Regions from separate parts of the Arthrobacter sp. P4_F11 genome, predicted to be linked through region 2. Evidence: predicted binding sites of a transcription regulator. Region 2 holds the regulator's gene; each other region holds the start of a gene.
The links. Region 2 encodes HrcA, which represses chaperone genes, less so after heat shock. Its sites were predicted from a motif close to TTNGCACTCGNNNNNNNCGAGTGCNAA; they were not measured.
Positions count from the first base shown of each region.

Region 1: groES (co-chaperone GroES) is a predicted target of HrcA. The motif match lies at 1,648-1,674, and genes of this name have one in related genera.
Region 3: groL (chaperonin GroEL) is a predicted target of HrcA. The motif match lies at 5,971-5,997, and genes of this name have one in related genera.

Region 1 covers NZ_JBFUJK010000003.1:118,606-126,416, reverse strand. Annotated here, with positions in the region: gene AC1DRO_RS05125 (class I SAM-dependent methyltransferase) at 1-794, opposite strand, end outside; gene AC1DRO_RS05120 (hypothetical protein) at 861-1,295, shown strand; gene groES (co-chaperone GroES) at 1,834-2,130, shown strand; gene groL (chaperonin GroEL) at 2,211-3,821, shown strand; gene AC1DRO_RS05105 (DUF389 domain-containing protein) at 3,993-4,874, opposite strand; gene AC1DRO_RS05100 (acyltransferase family protein) at 5,166-7,250, shown strand; gene guaB (IMP dehydrogenase) at 7,525-7,811, shown strand, end outside.
Region 2 covers NZ_JBFUJK010000001.1:179,176-186,986, reverse strand. Annotated here, with positions in the region: gene AC1DRO_RS00835 (DNA polymerase IV) at 1-311, opposite strand, end outside; gene AC1DRO_RS00830 (GerMN domain-containing protein) at 893-1,819, shown strand; gene AC1DRO_RS00825 (16S rRNA (uracil(1498)-N(3))-methyltransferase) at 1,870-2,658, opposite strand; gene dnaJ (molecular chaperone DnaJ) at 2,661-3,791, opposite strand; gene hrcA (heat-inducible transcriptional repressor HrcA) at 3,869-4,882, opposite strand; gene AC1DRO_RS00810 (DUF3097 domain-containing protein) at 5,201-6,052, shown strand; gene AC1DRO_RS00805 (DUF4870 domain-containing protein) at 6,196-6,615, shown strand; gene hemW (radical SAM family heme chaperone HemW) at 6,747-7,811, opposite strand, start outside.
Region 3 covers NZ_JBFUJK010000021.1:62,976-70,786, reverse strand. Annotated here, with positions in the region: gene AC1DRO_RS19420 (threonine/serine exporter family protein) at 1-1,102, shown strand, start outside; gene AC1DRO_RS19415 (siderophore-interacting protein) at 1,299-2,138, opposite strand; gene AC1DRO_RS19410 (uracil-DNA glycosylase) at 2,190-2,996, opposite strand; gene AC1DRO_RS19405 (DUF3263 domain-containing protein) at 3,121-3,462, shown strand; gene AC1DRO_RS19400 (LytR C-terminal domain-containing protein) at 3,556-4,194, shown strand; gene AC1DRO_RS19395 (cold-shock protein) at 4,353-4,556, shown strand; gene AC1DRO_RS19390 (ABC transporter substrate-binding protein) at 4,616-5,884, shown strand; gene groL (chaperonin GroEL) at 6,180-7,811, shown strand, end outside.

The DNA.
Region 1 (7,811 bases), on a different contig from region 2:
GTGAGCTCAGCGGAACCAAGGGGGCCGAGCACGAGGGCTGCGCGCCGCACCCCGGGACGCCGCACCGCGTTGAACCACAGGGCCACCTCGGTCACGTCCCCGCCCACGGAGACCCACTGCGCCTCGCAGCCGGCCGGCACGGAATCGTGCGGCATGCCCGGTCCCATCTTCACGCCGACAGCGCGGCCGGAGCCTGCGAGTGACTCCACGAAGGACAGCGGCGGGGAGAAATCCTCCGGATCCCAGATCCGTTTGGTACCCGAGGTGGACGTCGTACGCCGGGCCGGGTCGAGCCAGACGCCGTCGACCCCCTCGAGCGAAACCGACGTTGCATCGGAATGGACCACCGTGGCATTGCGGAACGGGATCAGGTTCATCGTGGCGCAGGCGGCTGTGGCCTCATCAATTTCCACGGCGGTGACCACCAGGTCCAGGGAGGCCAGGGCCATGGAGTCCGCCCCGAGCCCGCAGCCGAGATCCGCGACGTGGCCGATCCCGGCCTCCGCGAACCGCTGCGCGTGCCGTGCCGCTACCGTGAGCCGGGTGGCCTGTTCCAGGCCGGCCTTCGTGAAAATCATCTGCCGTGCGAATTCGCCGAACTTCGCCTCGGCCTTGGTCCGCAGCCGGGACTGGGTGAGCACGGCCGAGACCAGCTCGGGGGAGTGGCCGGCCTTGCGCAGCGACGCCGTGAGGCGGAAGGCCTCGTCCTCGCGGTACGGGCCCAACGACGCCAGCAGCTCCCAGCCCTCGGGGGTGAGGATCGGGGCAATATGTTCCTGCGGTGCGTCAGTCATGCCATCCAGCGTAGTTGAGGTCCGCGGGCGCGCTGTGACCGGACGGCGGGGGCTAGGCTTGATGGCATGGAAGACAGCGGCACAGGCGACAGCATCTCAGCGGACACGGCCGGGCAGGACACGGTTGGCAGCGACGACGCCGGGCAGGGGCGCCGGCGCCCGCAGGGACTGGCCCGCTACGCAAAACCGGCGCTGATTGCCGGCGCGGTGATCGCCGTCGTGTCCGTCGCACTTTTGGTGATTATCTTCTTCCTCGATTCCTTCAACGCCACCGTGTATTCCGTCGGCGGCAAGAACGTCCAGGACGCCACGGACGAGGCCAGGGCCATCCGCGAGACTTATACCGCGGCCCGGCTCGGCGGCATCATCTTCCTCATCTCCGGCATTCTGCTGGCCGCCGCCGGCGCCGTGCTGATGTTCCGGCACCGGAATGACGAAGGCCAGAACACGGACGAAGACGACGGCGAGGACGTGGACTTCGACGACCTCGCAGACCAGTAGCCAGCGAGTAGGCAGGCTAAAGGGCGCCCCTGGTGGGCGCGCACCGCACCGCCAAACGGCCAACGACCACAGGCCGCGGGACATGCCCAGCCTCCTGCGCCACGGATGGGCATGTACTCCCCGGCAGCCCGCACCCGTTGGGCATGTCCATCGCTCAGCGCGGGCATAGAGCATGAGGCCCAAGTGTCCTCTGGCCGCAACAAAAAATGGGCATGTCCTCCCCGGCAGCCCACGCATGGTGGGCAAGTCCATTGCTCAGCGCGGGCAGTGAGCACGATGCCCAAGTGTCCTCTGGCCGCAACAAAAAATGGGCATGTCCTCCTAGGGGGAAATGTTCACCCGGAACGAATTTCTGGCACTCGCCTTGACCGAGTGCTAACCATTTACATAGAGTCGTCATTAGCACTCTCCCTAGGAGGGTGCTAACACATGAAGCGCGTTCCGCCAGGCACGCTGCCGGCACCGCGACGACGGTCTGTGCGCCTTGGCATCACCGCTTCATAGTCCACGAATTTGCTGACGAAAAGGAGAGGTCCGAGTGTCGGTCTCTATTAAGCCTCTTGAGGATCGTATTGTTGTCCGCCCGCTCGAAGCCGAGCAGACCACGGCTTCCGGCCTGGTTATCCCGGACTCCGCGCAGGAGAAGCCGCAGGAAGGCGAAGTTGTTGCAGTAGGCCCCGGCCGCTTCGATGACAACGGCAACCGCGTTCCCGTTGACGTTGCCGTCGGCGACGTCGTCATCTACTCCAAGTACGGCGGAACCGAAGTCAAGACCGGCGGCACCGAGTACCTCGTACTCTCCGCCCGCGACGTTCTGGCGATCGTCGTAAAGTAACTCTCTTGGACCCCCGCGCAGCCGATCCTTCGCAATGAACGGATCAGTTGCGCGGGGTTCTGTCTTGAAAGGACAAAACCATGGCAAAGCAGCTTGCGTTTAACGACGCTGCCCGCCGGTCGCTTGAAGCCGGCATCGATAAGCTCGCCAACACCGTCAAGGTCACGCTGGGCCCGCGCGGCCGCAACGTTGTGCTGGACAAGAAGTGGGGCGCCCCCACGATCACCAACGATGGTGTGACGATCGCCCGTGAAGTCGAGCTGGACGACCCCTACGAGAACCTTGGCGCGCAGCTCGCCAAGGAGGTCGCCACCAAGACCAACGATGTTGCCGGCGACGGCACCACCACCGCCACCGTCCTGGCCCAGGCCCTGGTCAAGGAAGGCCTGCGCAACGTAGCGGCAGGCGCCGCACCGGGCGAAATCAAGCGCGGCATCGAGGTTTCCGTCGAGGCCGTCGCCGCCCGCCTGCTGCAGAACGCGCGCCCGGTTGAAGGCACGCAGGTCGCCAACGTGGCCGCAATCTCCGCCCAGAGCGACGAGGTCGGCGAGCTCCTGGCCGAGGCGTTCGGCAAGGTCGGCAAGGATGGTGTGATCACCATCGAGGAGTCCTCCACCACGCAGACCGAGCTGGTCCTGACCGAGGGCATGCAGTTCGACAAGGGCTACCTGTCCCCGTACTTCGTCACTGACGCGGAGCGCCAGGAGGCCGTCCTCGAGGACGCACTGATCCTGATCAACCAGGGCAAGATCTCCTCGGTGCAGGATTTCCTGCCGCTGCTGGAAAAGGCGCTGCAGAGCTCCAAGCCGCTCTTCATCATCGCCGAAGACGTCGAGGGCGAGGCCCTGTCCACGCTGATCGTCAACCGCATCCGCGGCACGCTGAACGTGGTCGCCGTCAAGGCTCCGGGCTTCGGTGACCGCCGCAAGGCCATGCTGCAGGACATTGCGACCCTCACCGGTGCGCAGGTTGTCTCCGCGGAGCTGGGCCTGAGCCTGGACACCGTTGGCCTTGAGGTGCTCGGCACCGCGCGCCGCATCACGGTCACCAAGGACAACACCACGATCGTCGACGGCGCCGGTTCGGCCGAGGACGTCGCCGCCCGTGTTGCCCAGCTGCGCGCCGAGCTGACCCGCACCGATTCGGACTGGGACAAGGAAAAGCTGCAGGAACGCCTGGCCAAGCTGGCCGGCGGCATCGGCGTGATCAAGGTCGGCGCTGCCACCGAGGTTGAGCTGAAGGAAAAGAAGCACCGCATCGAGGACGCCGTGTCCTCCACCCGCGCTGCCCTCGAAGAGGGCATCGTGGCCGGCGGCGGCTCCGCCCTCATCCACGCGCTGAAGGCGCTCGACGAGGACGCTGCCGTCCAGGCCCTCGAAGGTGACGCGGCTGCCGCCGTCGGCATTGTCCGCCGCGCCCTGACCCAGCCGCTGCGCTGGATCGCCCAGAACGCCGGCTTCGACGGCTACGTCGTCGTTGCCAAGGTCGCCGAATCCGCCGTGAACCAGGGCTTCAACGCAAAGTCCGGCGAATACGAAGACCTGATCGCCGCTGGCGTGATCGACCCGGTCAAGGTGACGCGTGCGGCTCTGCGCAACGCGGCCTCCATCGCGGCACTGGTCCTCACCACGGAAACCCTCGTGGTGGAAAAGCCGGCTGACGAAGACGAGCACGCAGGGCACAAGCACTAGGCTCTGCCCGCAGGGGGACGGTCCGGCATCTGCCGGGCCGTCCCTTTTTTCGTTAGGGGTTTCGTCGCGCTTTTGGACGCAGGTTTGCTCGGATTCGGCCACTAAGATCCCGGCATTTCCGGCGGACTCGGGGCGCCGTGGGCCGTGGCCGATACCTGCGGCGCCCGTGTGTCAGTGCTGGGAGCGGTCCGCCCTGCGCCGCAGCTTGCGGGCGGTGTCCGGCGCCAGTCGCTTGGTCACCAGCCGGTAAAACAGCAGGACGCCGACGGCGGCCACGACGATTCCGAGCAGGTTCAGGAACAGTTGCAGGGCAGAGCCGGCTGCCTTCTGGTACTCGCCCAGGACCAGTGCCACGGCCACGAACCCGGCTGCCGGCACCGTGGTGACGGAGATGAACACCCCGATCAGCGCCGCCGAGCGCCGGCTGATGACCGATAGCATCCCGGCTGTCCCGGCGAGGACGGCGACGATCAGGGAATAAGGGCCGGGGTGGTAAATGAATTCAACCGCTGAACCGTGGTCCAGCGCGTCTGCGGGGAACAGCCCGAGTGGCACGGAGAGCCACGCGGTCAGCGCGGCGGCCAGCATCGCGACGGGAAAACCAACGCCGAGGGCCAGGGCCGCGTCACGTCCGAGCCGCCGCTGGCGCCGGACCAGGGCAACGGCCAGGGCAGCCAGCGGGCCGAACTCCGGGCCCACTGCCATGGCGCCGACGATCGCAATGGTGGAGTCCGTCACGATGCCGATGGCCGCCAGCTGGGTCGCGAGGACCAGGAACGCCAGGAAACTCCACGTCAGGCGCGAATCCTCGCCGGTCTGCCGCGACACCTCATCCCAGATCACGGCGTCCGCGCCCTCTCCTGGAGCCTCCGCCTCCGCCCTGTCGGCGCGGTCCGAGAGCACAAGGTCCGGTGCGATGACCGTAATCGATCCCCGCTGCTGGACATCGAGGGCGTGCAGCTTCTCCACGAGCCCCTCCACGGATTCCCGGGCCAGCAAGACCTCGATAACGTCCCCGGGCGGCGTGACGGAAGAGGCCTTCGCGAGCGCCACTTCCGAGACGCCGACGTGGTTTGTACAACTTTCGAGAACAACTCCGGACAATTCACCCGGAACACAAATGCGCACCTGCACGATCACTTGGCGGCCTCCTCAGACTCCTACCAGCCTAACTTCCGCCCCGCGGCCGACGGCGCCGGCCGGCACCCTGGGTGCGCCGCCGGCCAGGCGTGTGAAGGACACCGCCGGCCCGTGTGATTGGCAAAGAAAGTTACGTTTCGGTAACATTGGTGTTTTGGAATTCGGTAACATTGGTGTTTTGGAAACCGGCCGGAAGGGATCTTTGTGTCGAACGAGCGAACCACCGCCACCCCGCCACGGGCGGATGCAGGTTCTCCGGCGACCCGAAAAACAAGCTACCGCCCCGAAGTCCAGGGCCTTCGCGCCCTCGCGGTCCTCATGGTGGTCACGTACCACGTGTGGCTGGGCCGGGTCTCCGGCGGCGTGGACATCTTCCTCCTCATTTCAGCCTTCCTGATGACACTCAGCTTCACGCGGAAAGTCGAAAGCGGCGCGCCGCTGCGGCTGCTCAGCCACTGGCTGCATCTGCTCAAGCGCCTGCTGCCCGCCGTCGTCGTGGTGGTTCTCGGCGTCCTCGCCGGCACCTGGGCCATCCTGCCGCAAAGCCGCTGGCCCGACGTCCTTGAACAGGCCTGGGCCTCCCTGCTGTACCGGCAGAACTGGCTCCTGGCGGACAGCGCCGTGGACTACTACGCCCAGGACCATTCGGGCGCGAGCCCGCTCCAGCACTTCTGGTCACTCTCAATCCAGGGCCAGGTGTTCGTGCTCTGGCCGCTCGTCTTTGCCGGCACCGCACTTCTTTCCCGCCTGCTCCGCCGCCGGACCGGCCAGGACCACGTCCTGCTGCGTTACCGCTCCCTGCTGGCCGCGGCCTTCGGCGCCATCTTCGCCGTGTCCCTGGCCTACTCGATCCAGCAGACCGCAACGAACCAGGCCCACGCCTACTTTGATACCGGCGCTCGGCTCTGGGAGTTCGCGCTCGGCTCGCTCCTGGCCCTCGCCCTGCCGTACCTGAAACCGGGCAGGGTGCTGCGCGTCGTGCTCGGCTGGGCCGGCCTCGTGGCCATGCTCTCCTGCGGGCTCCTGCTGACCGTGGACCGTTCGTTCCCCGGATTCATCGCGCTGTGGCCCACGCTGGCCGCCGCCGCGATCATCACCGCCGGTCAAAGCGGCAGCCGCTTCGGGGTTGACCGCTTCCTGACCTGGAAACCCCTGGTGGCGCTGGGGGATAACTCCTACGCGCTCTACCTCTGGCACTGGCCGCTGCTGGTCCTGGCCCTCGCCGGGGCGGGAATCACGGCGCCCAACCTGTTCCAGGGGCTGTGCATCGTTGCCGCGTCCCTCGTCCTGGCCGTGCTCACCACCCGCTTCGTCGAGAAGCCGCTGCGCGAATGGCACTGGCCCAAGCGCCGCGCCTGGCGCACCGCCGTCGTGATCGCCGCCTGTGGTGCCCTGCTGGCGGGTCCCGTCGCCGTGTGGCAGAGCCAGCTTCTGGCCGACGAAGCCGAGGCGGCCTCCCAGCCCAAGGAACTGACCCCCGGCGCAGCCGCCTTGGCACCGGAAAACGCCGGCAAGCCCACGCCGGAAGCCAAGATCATCCCCGCGCCGGCGGCGATGAAGAACGAGTGGGCCGACATCGACGGGCTGTGCACGGACGCCAACGTCCCCAGCGACCCCCTGCTTCAGGGGTGCCTGCAGAACAACAAGCCGGACAAGGTCACCAAACGGATCGTGGTGCTCGGTGACTCCCATGCCCAGCAGTACATGGCGGCGCTGGGCCCCATCGCGAAAAGCCACGGCTGGGAAGTTGTCACCCTCCTGAAGGGCAACTGCCGCTTCGGCGGGGAGTCCCCGGAGCGGGACGCGGACTGCAACGCCTTCAACCGGGCCAGCGCGCAGTACGTCCTGGACCACCGCCCCGACGCCGTTTTCACGGTTGCGTCCCTGACCCACAAGGAAGCGCCGTTCGAGACCGAAGTGCCTGAGTATTTGGCGGGCATCAAGCCCTTCACCGACGCCGGCATGGACGTGGTGGGCATCCGCGACAACCCCCGCTTCACCATCAATATGCCCGAGTGCGTCCAGAAGTCCGGCCCGGATGCCTCGGAGTGCAACGTGCCGGAGCAGGAATCGCTCGCGGGGTCCTCGCCGCTGGACGCCTACCGCGGCCAGGTGCCGAGGCTGCACCTCATGGACATGAGCGATTTCATCTGCGCCAACGGAACATGCCCCGCGGTGGTCGGCAACGTGTACGTCTACAAGGACGACAACCACCTGACCAAGACGTACGTCCAGACCATGATCCCCATGTTCGAACGGCGGCTGCTCGCCGCCACCGGCTGGAAGTAGGCCGGCGCCCACCGTCCGACGCCCACAGGCCCGGCAGGCCCGGCCGGCCGGCGGAGCCGTCCGGGCATGGGGCGGCTCACATTGAAACCGGACGTTACCGCCCGGAATATGGCTATCGCCGCCAAGGTTCTACTATTTATTGAGGACTTCTGCACGAATCATCTGCACGAACCTTCTGCATGACCTTCTGCACAGGCCAGACCCGTAATGACGGGCTGGTCATCTGTTGCAACCCCTACCCGTGACCCCGTAACCCAAGGTAAGAGGCGCACTCATGACCCAGCCCGAACACGATCCCTTCGGCTTCATCGGCCTGACGTACGACGACGTCCTGCTCCTGCCCGGCCACACCGACGTGATCCCCTCGGAAGCGGACACGTCGTCCCGGATCTCCAAGCGCATCACGGTCCAGACCCCGTTGCTCTCCGCCGCGATGGATACCGTGACGGAGTCCCGGATGGCCATCGCCATGGCCCGCCAGGGCGGTCTTGGCGTCGTGCACCGCAACCTTTCCATCGCCGACCAGGCCGACCAGGTGGACCGGGTCAAGCGCAGCGAATC
Region 2 (7,811 bases):
TGCACGGTGCCGCCGGGCTGCGCGCGCAGGGTAGCCATGACCGTTTCAGACGCCGCGAGGTAAGCCTCCTGATCGACGGGCAGGATCACAGCTTCGGGCACTTTCCGGGCAGCAATGCGTAAGGGCATTCCGGAACCCACGCCGAACGCCCTCGCTTCGTAGGATGCGGTCGACACCACGGCGCGTTCCGTGGGGTCGCCCCGACCGCCGACAATGATCGGCTTGCCAGCAAGCTCCGGCCGCCGGAGCACTTCGACCGCCGCGATGAACTGGTCGAGATCGACGTGCAGCACCCATGGGATTCCGCTCACGCCACCAGTCTGCCCTAAACATCCCTTACAAGCACCGGCCCTCCACCAAGCCTGGCCGGACTCGCCGTCGTCAACGTGCCCTCCCATGCCCGTCGCTGCTGCGCACCGAAGTGCTTGGAGACCGGGTGCGGACAGCGTTGGGCGCAAAGGCCGACGATCTGGAAAAGTGTCGAACTCCTGGCCCTGACGCCCTACGCTGGCCTCCCAGCAGCGGCGAGGAAACGGCTCCGCCTCCGCGATGGCATGCCAATGCACTGATACGCCTGGTGCTGCGTCCCCTCGCCCGGACCACGTCAGCGCAAGGAACCACAAGCGGACGCCATTAGGTATCAACTTTGTATCGGCCTCATATCGTTCCCGTTGCAGTTCCGGCGCCAGGGCCCAAACCCGGCTTCCGCGCCGCGCCCGTGTGCCATGCTGGAATCCGGCTGTCCCGGCATCGCCGGGCCGGCCTCCGGCCGGTGAGGGATCGGGCGGCTGTCAGCGGCCGGCGACGGCAACAAACGGATCATCACCGCGGGACGCGGGGCTTAAGACGAAGGGACAGCGGCATCAGGAAGCGTGGAGCTCAGCAGCCATCGGTGGGGCGCGTCCGCCGCGTCGCGCTGGCGTTGGCGCTGCCTGCCGTGCTCGTCCTGTCCGGCTGCGTGGCGACGCCGCAGAGCGGCATCACAAATTCCAGCAGTCCATCAGAGCTCATTCCCGCCCCGGCGTCGGGCGTCCCCACCACGAGCGCACCGCTCGAGACTGCCCAGACGTCGAACAAGGCTCCGGTGTATTGGATCGGCCGGGCCAATGACAACGCGTTTCTCTACCGCGAGTTCCGCGACGTTCCGGATCAGGACAATCCCGTCACCCGCGCCCTTCGGGTCATGATGTCGCAGAAGCCCTTGGACCCGGATTTTTTCACGCCCTGGCAAAATCCGAAGAAGCTGGCGACGTCGATTTCCGGCAAGAACGTCATCACGGTGGATGTCTCCGCTGATGCCTTCAACAGCAACGTGGATGCGGCCATGGCCGAGCGCGCCATCCAGCAGCTCGTCTACACGGCGACAGCTGCCGCGGCCAGCGCCGGCCTCATCGATGCCGGACAGCAGGTCCAGGTGGTTGTGCTGGTGGACGGGCACACCGACTACGTCGCGTTCAACCATGTCCGGCTGGGCGAGCCGACGTCCCGCAGCGCCGGGATGGTGGCACCTGTGTGGATCATTGATCCGCAGGAGGGCACGTCCGTGGCCGACGGTTCGGTCAAGATCAGTGGCCGCAGCACCGTCCAGGGCGGGAAGCTCCGCTGGGCGATCCTCAAGGTTGACGGCGACGGCGACAACGCCAAGACCGCGTATCTCAACGGCAGCGCCACCGCCTCGGCCGATGCAGCCCGGCCCGGGTTGTTCACCTTGTCCGTGAACCTCGGCCCGGGCAATTACGAGGTCCGGGTGTCCCAGGTGGACGCATCCGACAGCGCCAAGGAAGTATTCCAGGACACCCGCGGGTTTACGGTCAAATAGCCGTCACCTCAACAAGGCATCACGTCACCTGCGGCGCCGGCTGCCGCAGGTCACCAGCGGCCGAGGATATCGCTGGCCAGCACAGTGGCGGCGGGCCCGGCCGTGGACGAACGCAGCACATGGTGCCCCAAAAGGGCCGTAACTGCGCCGGCGTCGCAAAGCCGGGTCACCTCCCGCGGACTGATCCCGCCCTCCGGACCCACGATCAGCAGGACCTCACGGGATCCGGCATCGTCTGCCACAACCTCGCCGGGCCCAACACTTTCCAGCCAGGCCTCGAGTACCTGCCGCAGCGGGCGCACAGCGTCCTCGTGCAGGATGACGGCGAGGTCTGCCGCCGCTACGACCGTCTGCAGCCCGGCGCCGTCGACGGCGGCCCGGACCTCGGGAATCCATGCCCGGCGCGCCTGCTTGGCAGCTGCCGTCACCACCGACTGCCACTTGGCATGTGCCTTCGCGGCCCGCTCAGCCTTCCACCGCACAATGGACCGCTCGGCCTGCCAGGGAATGACGGCGTCGATGCCCAACTCGGTCGCGGTCTCGGCCGCCAGTTCATCGCGGTCGCCCTTGGCGAGGGCCTGGACCAGGACCAGCCGTGTTCCGGGCCGTGGTTCCTCAGCCAGGCCCACGCATTCGACGGTCAGCTCCCCGGCAGCGACGGCTGTCACGGTGCCGGTCAGGCGCTTGCCGGCGCCGTCCGCGATGTCGACGGCTTCGCCGACGCCGATCCGTTTGACGGTGACGGCGTGGCGGGCCTCGGTGCCCCCGAGGACGAAGGCCGAGCCGGGGACCTGCTGGTCCAGGGCGCCTGGGGCGGTGAAGAAGACCGGGTTACTCACCGCTACAGGTTACCGAGCCGGTCCCGCAGTTTGGCGAAGACGCCGCCGCTGGCCGCGAGCTTTCCTTCCGTGAGGTGCTCACCGCGGTGCTTGGCCAGCTGGCGGAGAAGTTCCTCCTGGACGTGATCGAGCTTGACCGGCGTTTCCACCTGCAGGTGCACCTTCAGATCACCGCGGCCGTGGCCGCGCAGGTGCGTGACGCCGAGACCGCGAAGGGTGATGATCTCGCCGGACTGGGTGCCGGCCTTGACGTCGATCTCCTGCTGTCCGTCGAAGGTGTCGAGGGATATTTCGGTGCCGAGGGCGGCCGCCGTCATGGGAATGTTGAGGCTCGCGTGGAGGTCATCGCCCTCACGCACGTAAGTGGCGTCGTTGTTGACCCTGATCTCCACGTACAGGTCCCCGGCGGGGCCGCCGGCGGGGCCGGCCTCGCCCTGGCCGGACAGCTGGATGCGGGTGCCGGTGGCCACACCGGCCGGGACCTTGACGGTGAGGGAGCGGCGGCTGCGGATCCGGCCCTGGCCGCTGCATTCGTTGCACGGGTCCTTAATGACGGTGCCGAAGCCCTCGCAAGACCCGCAGGGGGCGGACGTCATGACCTGGCCCAGGATGGACCGCACGGCGCGCTGGACCTGACCGCTGCCGCCACAGATGTCGCAGCGGACCGGGTGGGTGCCTTCCCGGCAGCAGGACCCCTCGCAGGTGGGGCAGATGACGGCCGTGTCGACCTCGAGCTTTTTGTTCACGCCGAACACCGCATCGCGGAGGTCGATCCGGACGCTGATCAGCGCGTCCTGGCCGCGGCGGACCCGGGACGACGGGCCGCCCTGGCCGCCACCGGCGCCGAAGAAGGTCTCGAAGATGTCCTGGAAGGCGAAGCCCTGGCCCGAGTAGCTGCCGCCGCCGAACCCGTTGTCGGTACCGTTCTCGTTGCCCGTGGTGTCATAGACCCGGCGCTTCTGCGGATCGGAGAGGACCTCGTAGGCGTGCGTGACGGCCTTGAACCTGTCCGAGGCGTCCTCCCCGGGGTTCACGTCCGGGTGCAGGGTCCGGGCCAGTTTCCGGTAGGCCTTCTTGATCTCCTCCCCCGATGCGTCGCGGGAGACTCCAAGAACGTCGTAGTGGCTGCTCAAAGTGTGTATCTCTTCCTTGTTGTACTGCCTGTGGGCACTGCCTGTGGGGCAAGAAGTCGTATTCGGTCCCGGGCCTGTCAGGGGCCCAGGATCCTCGAAAGGTAGCGGGCCACCGCTCGGACGGCCGCCATGGTGGTGGGATAGTCCATCCGGGTGGGCCCAAGCACTCCGACCTTGGCCGTGGCGTCCGGCCCGTATGCAGTGGCCACGACCGAGGCCTCGGCGAGACCGTCGTAGGGGTTTTCCCGACCGATGCTGACGGTCACGCCGCGCGGGTCTTCGGCCATTTCGCTGAGCAGGCGGAGCATGACCACCTGTTCCTCGAGGGCCTCCAGCACGGGGCCGATGCTGAGCGGGAAGTCCACATTGGAGCGGGCCAGGTTGGCGGTGCCGGCCATGACCATGCGCTCTTCACGGCTGCTCGTGGCCAGGGCCTCGAGGCCGCGGGCCAGCGCCTGGGCTGCTCCGCGCCGCGCGGGCGGGCCGCCGGCAACGACGGCGGGCAGCAGCTGCGGCATCAGGCTCAGCGGTGTACCGGACAGGCTGGCCAGAAAGCTCGTCCGCAATTCCGCCAGCGCGTCGTCGGGAATGTCCTGCCCGACGTCGATCACGCGCTGCTCCACCTTGCCGGTGTCAGCGATCAGGACCGCCAGCACTTTCCGGGGCGCCAGCAGCACGAACTCGATGTGCCGCACCCGGGCGCGGCTGCGCAGCGGATACTGCACGACGGCGACCTGGTTGGTCAGGTGCGAGAGGAGCCTCACGGTCCGGTCAAGGATGTCGTCGAGGTCCTCGGATCCTTCCAGCAGCGCCTGGATGGCCCGGCGCTCGGCCGGCGACAACGGCTTCACCGCCGAGATCTGGTCGACGAACAGCCGGTAGCCCTTGTCAGTGGGGATCCGGCCGGCGCTCGTATGCGGTGCCGTGATCAGACCCTCGTCTTCCAGCGCCGCCATGTCATTTCGGATCGTGGCGCTCGAGACGCCGAGATGGTGCCGTTCAACGAGCGCTTTGGAACCAACGGGCTCACGCGAATGGACGTAGTCCTCCACGATGGCGCGCAGCACTTCGAGTTTGCGCGGTTCGCTCACGCTCCACCTCCTGTCGACTGTCCCGCAGCCGGTGCCACTCCCCTCGTCCGTCCGGGTCCACAAGTGGTGCACGGACGGCCCGACACAGGACAAGGGTTAGCACTCGACATGCCTAAGTGCTAACCAGTCTAATATGAGTCGCCGCGTTGTTAGCATTGGATTCGCTCCAGGCGTGGCCCGCGGGAACGCGATTCCCGTCACGCCGGCGCCGAGACCGTGGCAGCCGCTGCCGTTGCCGCGTCGTCGCGGTCCGGTTCCGGCCCCCGGAGAGTTCCACCGACCGCCCGTACATTCCGAGTGCAAAGTTAGCGTGTAGAGATGTCGTACCAGAACTGGGGACCCCAGGACCTGTCCGCCCCCGCCAAGACCCAGTTGCCGGAAGTCCCGGTGGAACGCGGGATGGTCCTCGAGGAGGTCCAGTCCGGTTGGGTGGGCGCCGTAACCCGGGTGGAGAAGTCCGGCGGCATGCACGTGGTGGCCCTGGAGGACCGGCGGGGCAAGTCGCGGTCCTTCCGTCTCGGCTTCGGCTTCCTCTTGGACGGCCAGCCCATCCGCCTGATGCCGCCGGCCCCGAAGAAGACGGCACCGGCCGCCGGGGCCGGCCGTACGGCGTCGGGCTCGGTGCGGGTGGCGGGGCAGCGCGCACAGGTGGCCAAGGCCAGCCGCATCTGGGTGGAAGGAAAGCACGACGCCGAGCTGGTGGAGAAAGTGTGGGGCGATGACCTCCGGGTGGAGGGCATCGTCGTCGAGCCCCTGCACGGCATTGACGACCTCGCGGCCGCCGTGGCGGACTTCGGCCCGGGCCCTGGCCGGCGCCTCGGCGTACTCGTAGACCACCTCGTGTCCGACTCCAAGGAGTCGCGGATCGCCGACGCCGTCATGGCCTCACCGGGCGCCGCCGGCAACGTCCTGATTGTGGGGCACCCCTACGTTGACGTGTGGCAGGCCATCCGGCCCGCGGTCCTGGGGATCGAGCAGTGGCCCGTGATCCCCCGCGGCACGGACTGGAAGACCGGGATCCTGATGGCTTTCGGCTGGCCCCACTCCACAAAGGAGGACATCGGCCTCGGCTGGCAGAAACTCCTGGGGGCTGTCCGCAGCTACGCTGATCTGGAGGCGTCGCTGCTTGGCCGCGTGGAAGAGGTCATTGACTTCCTCACCGTGCCCTAGTCCGCCGCGGCGGCCGCCCGTGATCTCCATTTCCGGGCCCGAGCAAGTATTCTTGAAACGGCGGCCGCGCTTCCGGTGCGGTCCCGGCTATTTCAGGCACAACCCAGGCAGCAACGCATCACCGCAATCCGAAGGGCTACACCGTGGCAGATAACGCACGCGAACACACGGGCAATCAGGCTGGCCATGGCCAGCCCCCGTACCATGGCGTTCCGGCAAACGCGCTGCCGCTGACGGCCAGCGAGGACCGCCAGTGGGCCACGCTCGCGCACTTCGGCGGCATCCTGGGCTGCGTGCCGTCGTTGCTGATCTACCTCATCTTCAAGGACCGCGGCCCGTTCACCGCACAGGAATCCAAGGAAGCCCTCAATTTCACGCTGCCGCCGACCCTAGCCGCAGTGCTGGCCAATCTGCTGGTCTTCATCCCGGTAGTGGGCAACCTCTTCGCCGTACTCGCCACAGTGATCTGGATCGCCGTGACGTGCTTCTCGGTGGCGGCAGGCATCCACGTCAACCGCGGCCAGCCGCACCGCTACGAGTTCAACCTGCGCTGGATCAAATAGCCGGCCTGCCCGGACCAAGCAAGAGAGCCGGCCGCCGCCCTTCAGGGGCAGCGGCCGGCTCTGTTTTGTGCGGCAGGGTGTGTTGTGGCCGCTGATGCGGCAGCCAACTATTGGAGGCTTTGCCGGGCAGACTAGTCCGGCAGGATCCTGCGGACGACGGCGTCGGCCAGCAGCCGGCCCTTAAGCGTGAGAATGAGCCGGCCTTTGAAAGCCGCCGCGGGGTCCACGAGGCCGTCCGCGATCAGCCCCGCGACAGCGTGCCTGCCGGTGTCCCCCAGGCCGCCGAGGCTTGGGATGTCGAGTCCGGAATTGAGCCGGGCCTCGAGCATGACCCGTTCCACGTTGCGGGTTTCGGAGTCCAGCGTTTCGCGTCCGGCGGCGGGTGAGGCGCCGGCGCCGAGGCGGTTGGCGTAGGCGGTGGGGTGCTTGACGTTCCACCAGCGGACGCCGCCCACATGCGAGTGTGCCCCGGGCCCGATGCCCCACCAGTCGTCCCCGCGCCAGTAGGCGAGGTTGTGCCGGCAGGCCTGTTCGGGGGTGCGGGACCAGTTGCTGACCTCGTACCAGTTGAGCCCGGCGGCGGAAATCAGTTCGTCGGCGAGTTCGTATTTGGCGGCGTGGTCGTCGTCGTCGATTTCCGGCACTTCGCCACGGCGGATCTGCGCGGCAAGCTTGGTGCCGTCTTCAACGATCAGGGCATAGGCGCTGATGTGGTCGGGGGCGTAGGACAGTGCGGTCTCGAGCGAGTAGCGCCAGTCCTCCAGCGACTCCCCCGGCGTCCCGTATATGAGGTCGAGGCTGACCGAGAGCCCGGCACTACGCGCCCACTGCACCACCTCGGGCACCCGGCTGGGCGTGTGGGTGCGGTCCAGGACCTTCAGGACGTGCGGCACGGCCGACTGCATGCCGAAGGAGACGCGGGTGAACCCGGCGTCGGCCAGCAGCTGCAGGGATGCGGGCGTGACGGAATCGGGGTTCGCCTCGGTGGTCACCTCGGCGCCGGGCTGCAGTCCCCAGGCGTCGATCGCGGCTGTGAGGATGCGCGCCAGGTCCTCCGCCGGCAGCAGCGTGGGGGTGCCGCCGCCGAAGAAGACCGTGCTGAGGGGACGGTCGGGCAGGCCGCTGCCCCTCAGGGCCGCGGCGGCGAACTCCACCTCCGCGATCGCGGTGGCGGCGTAGGCGCCCTGGGAGGCACC
Region 3 (7,811 bases), on a different contig from region 2:
GGACCAGACGCCCATCTCACTGCTGCGCGTGGTGCGGTCCTGGACCAACAACTACGCGGGCCTCTCGCAAGTGCACCAGCTGGTGACGGACATCGTGGCCGGCGGTGTCGGTCGCGAGGAAGCCGTGCGCCGGCTTGAGGACATCACCCGCAGCGCGAAGCCGTTCCCGCGGTGGATGGTCACGGTGGCCTTCGGCGTGTTCTCTGCCGTTTTCGTCGGTGTCCTGGGCGGCGGACTGGGCGCCTCGATCGTCGCGTTCCTCTCCAACCTTCTGGTCAGCCTGCTGGCCCGCCAGCTGGGCCGCTGGCGTACGCCGGACTTCTTCATCACTGCCTCGTGTTCGTTCCTGGTGACCATCATCGCCCTGCTGCTGTGGCGCTTCGGCAGCCCGCTGGGAGTGCAGATTGCCCCCGAAATCGTGGTGGTCGGCGGGATCCTGCTGCTCCTGCCGACGGGACGCCTGGTGTCCTCGGTACAGGATGCGATCAACGGCTTCCCCGTCACGGCGGCCGGCCGGTTCCTGTCCACCATGCTGACGTTCGGGGCGCTGGTCGCCGGCATCGCCGTCGGGTTCGTCGTGGGGGACATGACCGGCATGGATCCCATAGACGTCACCAAAACATTCCCGCCCAAGTATGACTTATGGGTGATCGTCATCCTGATCGCCATCGCGGTGCTGATGATCGGCATCACGGAACAAACCAGCTGGAAGCTGCTGCTGCCGACGGCGGCCGTGGGGGTGGTGGGCTACCTGGTTCTCATCGGCGGCGACGCCCTGGGCATCGGCTCCCGCTTCGCCCCGGCCCTTGCTGCCGTGGTGATCGGCCTGCTGGCCCGCGTCGTGGCCCTCCGGATGGGCGCCCCACAGTTGGTGGTGGCCGTTCCCGCCGCCCTGATTCTGCTCCCCGGGCTCACTATATTCCGGTCGATGTATGTATTGACCATCGAGGAATCGGAGATTCTCATGGGCGCCGGCGGCATGCTCAACGCCGGGGCCATCGTGCTCGGTGTTGCCGCCGGCATCGTGCTCGGCGACACCCTGGCGCGGCCCCTGACGCGGAGCCTGGCGAGCAACGAACGGCGCAGGGCCCGCCGCCGCTAGATCTTACGAGGAATGGCCGCCCGGTTCCCCGAAGGCGCCGGGTTTCCCCACTTTTGCCGGGACGCGACGGCGTGTCAGCCAGCCGCGCCGGCGTGTCCCGGCGTCGTGGCGGCAAAGGTGGGGAAACTCCGTAGCGCCAAATCTCGCTCTGTCAGATCTTGCCTCGTTAGATCTTGCGCCGTCAGATCTTGCGCCGTTAGATCTTGCCTATCGGCAGCTTCTTCTCCGCCTGGAAGTCGTCCTCCACCCGGCCCTTGGCCCAGTAGCCCGAGAGGGACACCTGGGCCCGCTCCAGCCCGCGCTGCACGTAGAACACGTCCCGGAGGCCCTTCATGTAGCCCCGCTCGCCGTGGGCAAAGACCTGCACCCGGCCCTCGGGCCACTCGGCATCGCGCACCGCCGTGACCAGCAGTTCGCTCTCACCGGCGGGGGCGCCGCCGCGCAGCAGCCAGCGCAGTTCGACGCCGGCCGGCCCGGCGATGGCCTGGACGTCGGCGTCGCTGTCCACTTCGAGCAGGGCGAGGCCGCGGGCATCCTCCGGCAGGGATTCGATCGCGGCGCCGATGGCCGGCAACGCTGATTCATCGCCGGCAAACAGGTACCAGTCCGCGGCCGGATCCGGGTTGTACCCGCCGCCGGGGCCGGTGAAAGTCAGGCGATCGCCGGGCTGGGCCGAAGCCGCCCAGGGGCCGGCGAGCCCCTCGTCGCCGTGGATCACAAAGTCAATGGCCAGTTCCTGCGCCGCCGGGTCCACCCAGCGGACCGTGTAGGTCCGGGTGTGCGGCCACTGACTGCGCGGCATGGTTTCCCGGATGGCCCACAAATCCAGCGGATCCGGGTATTCGACGCCGGGTTGCGGAAAGACGATCTTGACGTACCGGTCCACATAGTCGTTGTTGACGAACCCGGCGAAGCCAGGGCCCCCGGCGATGATCCGGACCATGTGCGGGGAGAGCTGTTCCCTGCGCAGGACCCTCAGATCGGTCTGGGGGCGCGAGTTCCGGGTGGCGGTGGTGGCTGCGGGGACGGATGTCATGCAGCTAAGCCTAACCATGAACCCCCGGCGGGAGCTTTGCGCATAGGCCTGTTACGGCAACGGCGGAAGCTCCCAGTCGACCGTCCCGTTGCCTTGTTCCAGCAGCAGGGCGTTGGCCCGGCTGAACGGCCGGGACCCGAAGAAGCCGCGCGAGGCCGATAGCGGGCTGGGGTGGGCGCTGGCGATCACGGCGGCGGACCCCAGCAGCGGCCGCACGGACTCGGCATCCTTCCCCCACAGGATCGCCACCAGGGGGGCATGGCCCGCACCGGAAACGGAGGAGCGGCCGGCGACGGCCCGGATGGCCGCCGCCGTCACAGCCTCCCAGCCCTTGTTCCGGTGCGAGCCCGCCGCGCCGGCACGGACGCTGAGCACCCTGTTGAGCAGCAGTACGCCTTGGTCCGCCCAGTGGCTGAGGTCTCCGTGGACGCGCGGGGGGAAGCCGAGATCGGCCTGAAGTTCCTTGTAGATGTTTGCCAGGCTGCGGGGGATCGGCCGGGTGGCGCCGTCCACGGCGAAGGACAACCCCACGGCGTGCCCCGGCGTCGGATACGGGTCCTGGCCCACCACCAGCACGCGGACGCCGGCCAGGGGCTGCCGGAAAGCCCGCAGCAGGTTTGCCGGCGAGGGCAGTACGCCGTGCCCGGCGGCCACTTCGCCCGCGACAAAGGCGAGGGCTTCGCGCAGCTGCGCCTCCACCGGCGCCAGCGGCTCCGCCCAGTCAGGAGCAACCAGCGCGTCCAGCGGCCGGCGCGCCAGGTCCTCGAAACTGAGGGCGTCCGCGGCTGCGGGCTCCAGCTCGAACAGCGCGTCGGGTTCACTGTCGGGATCAAACTCGGCATCAAACACAGCCCCCATTCTTCCCCAGCTGCGCCCCGTTTCTGCGCCCGCCCGAATGACAACCCTGTCATTCGGCCGTAGAATGGGGACTGACTTTTTACCGGATCCAGCCAGGTCTTTCGGAATCAACCAGGAGTGTGTCGTGGCCGAAACAGCGCAGGAGCACGTGCTCGCGGGGGATTCCGCCGTCTTCCCAACCGCCGGCACGGGCCTGGACGGGGTGTCCGCGGAGTCTGCGCTGAGCGCCCGCGACCAGCAGATGCTGTCCTTGGAGCGGCAATGGTGGAAGTACGCCGGGGCCAAGGAACAGGCCATCCGCGAGCTGTTCGATCTGTCCGCCACGCACTACTATCAGATCCTCAATGCCCTCATCGATACCGAGGATGCGCTGGCCCACGATCCCATGCTGGTCAAGAGATTGCGTAGACTACGTACATCACGCCAACGTGCCCGCACTGCCCGTCGTCTGGGAACAGATTCGTAAAGTCGCGTCACGAGCAGCCGGATCTGCACGTCCTGTTGCGTCCGTTCCGGCCTTGGGCACCCCGTATGAAATCAGCAAGGACGTCGTTTTACCATGACCAAATACGCTCGGGATGAATTTGATCGGGTCCCGGAGACCTCTACCCGGCAGGGAGTCCACCGGGCCGTCGCGGCATCGCGGCGGCGGAGCCTGGCGCCGATCCTGGCAGCCGGCTGCGTAGCCCTGGCCATCGGCCTGGTGGCCTTCCTGATCCTGCCGAAGCTCGGCTTCTCCGCAGGCCAGGCCGCGGCCGTGACCGCCGGTGGCAGCGCGTCCGCATCTGCCAGCAGCACCCCGTCCGCCACGAGCACCGTGAGCCCCAGTCCCACGCCGACGAGCCCGGACCCGGCCGGCACGGACGCCGCCGCCGCGCCGGCGGCTTCGCCGTCAGCTACGCCGAGCGCCACAGCCGCCGCTGTCGACAAGACGCAGCCGGTGACGATCTACAACGCGACCACCACCGCCGGCCTCGCCACCCGCGTCGGCGGCACCGTCACCTCCGACGGCTGGGTCCTGGGCGAGACAGGCAACTGGGGCGGTGTCCCGCAACAGACGTCGGTGATCTTCTACAGCGGCGTCGAGCAGAAGGACAATGCGGAGGCACTCGGAGCCCTCCTCGGCGTCGACACCCTCGTCGACTCTGCCGAGTTCAACAGGCCCCTTGTCGTCGTGCTCGGCCCCGGCTACCAGTAGCCAATCCGGTTACGCCTCAATAACTATTAGGCGGCGGCCCTGCCCGCCGCCGCCGTTCCTAGGGGACGCTGTGGGTACAGTATCTGCGGATTTCTCTTCGCAGTCCGCGGCGCACATCGAGGTGGGCCGCACGCAAGCTAGCTGAAAGTGTGGACACAATGGCACTGGGAACCGTCAAATGGTTCAACGCCGAAAAGGGCTACGGCTTCATCACCGTGGACGGGTCCGAGAACGACGTCTTCGTGCACTGGTCCGCGATCGTCGGGGAAGGCTACCGCGCCCTGGACGAGGGCCAGCGGGTGGAACTGGAAGTCGGCGAGGGCGAAAAGGGCCCGCAGGCCGAAAGCGTCCGGCCCGCCTAGTGGTACTGGCTGCCGTCACGAACGCCCCAAGGAACGCGGCCGGGCGCCGCGGAGGACATTTGCCGTTGGGCCGCGCCCTGGCGGCGGGCACAGTAGCGGCCCTGGCCCTGACGGGCTGCCTGGGCCCCGCGGGCAGTGCCCGCGTGGCCAGCGCGGACGCCAGCGGTGACGGCACCCTGCGCATCGGCCTGATCCTGGACAACACGGGCAAGCAGAACTTCCTCAACGCCTCCGAGCTCGCGGCGGCCAAACTTGCCGTCAAGGAGATCAACGCTGCTGGCGGCCACAAAGGCAAACCGGTGGAGCTGCTGCCGGAAACCATCAGCACGGACACCGCCGCCCAGGCGAAAGCGCTGGTTGCCGCCAAGGCCGACGTCGTGATCGGCCCGACCGATTCCAGCCGTGCCCCGGCCGCCATCGACGTGCTGGCCAACGCCAAAGTAGCCGTGATCTCCCCGGCCAACACCGCCGCCGCGCTCAGCAACTACAAGAGCGGCGGCTACTATTTCCGCACCTCGGCCGCCGACATCGCCCAAGCATCCGTCCTCGCCAAACTGGTCAAAGACGGCGGCGCCAGGACCTTGGCGGTGCTGCATGAGGAAGGCGACTACGGCAAAGACGTCGCCGCCGCCGTCGGCGGCGCGGCGAAACAGTCCGGACTGGAAGTCGTGGCGGACGCGGAGTTCACCCCCGGCCAGGCGCAACAGGCTGCCGCCGCCGCCAAAGCCGCCAACCCCGACGCCGTCATCCTGGTCTCGCGCGACGGCGCACAGGGCGCCATCGCCGAGCTGAACAATGCCGGCCTCGCCGGCAAGAAGCTGGTCCTCAGCGACGGAGCAGTCAGCAAGTACGGTTCTGGCCTGGGCGCCCGGGCGCTCGAGGGTGCACGCGGGATCCTGCCCGGCGTGTTTCCCTCCGCCGCCTTCCAGGCGGACCTCGTGGCCGTTGATCCCGGGCTGAAGGACATGGTGTTCGCCGCCGAGACGTACGACGCCGTCGTCCTGGCCGCCGTCGCCGCGGCCGCCGCAGAGGACGACGCCGGGACCTCCATCGCAGCGTCCCTCGTCGCGGTCTCCGGCGGAACCCCCGCAGCAGGCGGAACCGGGGCCGGCGGCAGCCAGGCGCCCAGCGAGTCATGCACGAGCTACAAGGACTGCATCGGCGTCCTCCGGGCAGGCCAGCGGCCCGACTACGACGGCCAGTCCGGACGGATCAACTTTGATGCCCACGGCGACATCACCGAAGCGAACTATATGGTTTCGACTTACGGCGAGGACAACCTGCCCACGGTGGACGGCACGGAAACCGCGAGCAGCAGCGGTAGCTGATCGCTCGTAGCGTATTGTGCCCGCGTGGCGGCCGGTTCCGGCCGGCCACTGCTTGCACTCTCCCCGGGGGAGTGCTAATTATTGATTTAGCACTCCAGCGCACTGACTGCTAACACGACGCCCGGTCCGCCCGGCCGCGAAGTGGGGCAGCCGGTCCAGGAGCTAAAGAAACACCTTGCTGGGGTGAGATCCCGGACCCGGCGGCATACAGAGGCCGCGGGGTAGGGATCGTCCGTCGCGGGCACCACAGCGAAGGTTCATTCTTAACGACTGTCCCGAAAGGACTACTGCCGTTATGGCCAAGATCATTGCATTTGATGAAGAGGCACGCCGCGGTCTTGAGCGGGGCCTGAACATCCTCGCCGACGCCGTCAAGGTCACCCTCGGCCCGCGGGGACGCAACGTCGTCCTCGAAAAGAAGTGGGGCGCCCCCACGATCACCAACGATGGTGTTTCCATCGCCAAGGAGATCGAGCTGGACGATCCCTACGAAAAGATCGGCGCCGAGCTGGTCAAGGAAGTTGCCAAGAAGACGGATGACGTCGCAGGCGACGGCACCACCACGGCAACCGTGCTGGCACAGGCCCTCGTCAAGGAAGGCCTGCGCAACGTCGCGGCCGGCGCTGACCCGCTGTCCCTCAAGCGCGGCATCGAGAAGGCTGTTGACGCGGTCACCGTCGAGCTCCTGGCCTCCGCCAAGGAAATCGAGACCAAGGAAGAGATCGCCGCCACCGCGTCAATCTCCGCCGGCGACAACGAGATCGGCGCCCTGATCGCCGAAGCCCTCGACAAGGTCGGCAAGGAAGGCGTCATCACCGTCGAGGAGTCGAACACGTTCGGCCTCGAGCTGGAGCTGACCGAAGGCATGCGCTTCGACAAGGGCTACATCTCCGCCTACTTCGTCACCGACGCCGAGCGCCAGGAAACGGTCCTTGAGGATCCGTACATCCTGATCGTCAACTCCAAGATCTCCAACGTCAAGGAACTGGTTGCTGTCCTGGAAAAGGTCATGCAGTCCAACAAGCCGCTGCTGATCATTGCCGAAGACATCGAGGGCGAGGCCCTGGCCACCCTGATCGTCAACAAGATCCGCGGCACCTTCAAGTCCGTCGCCGTCAAGGCTCCGGGCTTCGGCGACCGCCGCAAGGCGCAGCTGGCCGACATCGCCATCCTCACCGGTGGCCAGGTCATCTCCGAGGAAGTCGGCCTCAAGCTTGAGACCGCCGGACTCGAACTCCTTGGCAAGGCCCGCAAGGTTGTTGTCACCAAGGACGAGACCACCATCGTCGAGGGTGCAGGCGACGCCGACCAGATCGCCGGCCGCGTGTCCCAGATCCGCGCCGAGATCGAGAACTCCGATTCCGACTACGACCGCGAGAAGCTGCAGGAGCGCCTGGCCAAGCTGGCCGGCGGCGTTGCAGTCATCAAGGCCGGCGCCGCAACCGAGGTCGAGCTCAAGGAACGCAAGCACCGCATTGAGGACGCCGTCCGCAACGCCAAGGCTGCTGTCGAAGAGGGCATCGTCGCCGGCGGTGGCGTTGCCCTGATCCAGGCCGGCGCCAAGGCATTCGCGAACCTGCAGCTCTCCGGTGACGAAGCAACGGGCGCGAACATCGTCCGCGTTGCCATCGACGCCCCGCTGAAGCAGATCGCCTTCAACGCCGGCCTCGAGCCTGGCGTCGTCGTGGACAAGGTCCGCGGCCTGCCCGCAGGCCACGGCCTCAACGCCGCCACCGGCGAGTACGTCGACCTGCTGGCCGCCGGCATCAACGACCCGGTCAAGGTAACCCGCTCTGCCCTGCAGAACGCGGCTTCCATCGCCGGCCTCTTCCTCACCACCGAGGCCGTTGTAGCCGACAAGCCCGAGAAGGGTGGCGCCCCGATGGGCGGCGGCGACGACATGGGCGGCATGGGCGGCATGGGCGGT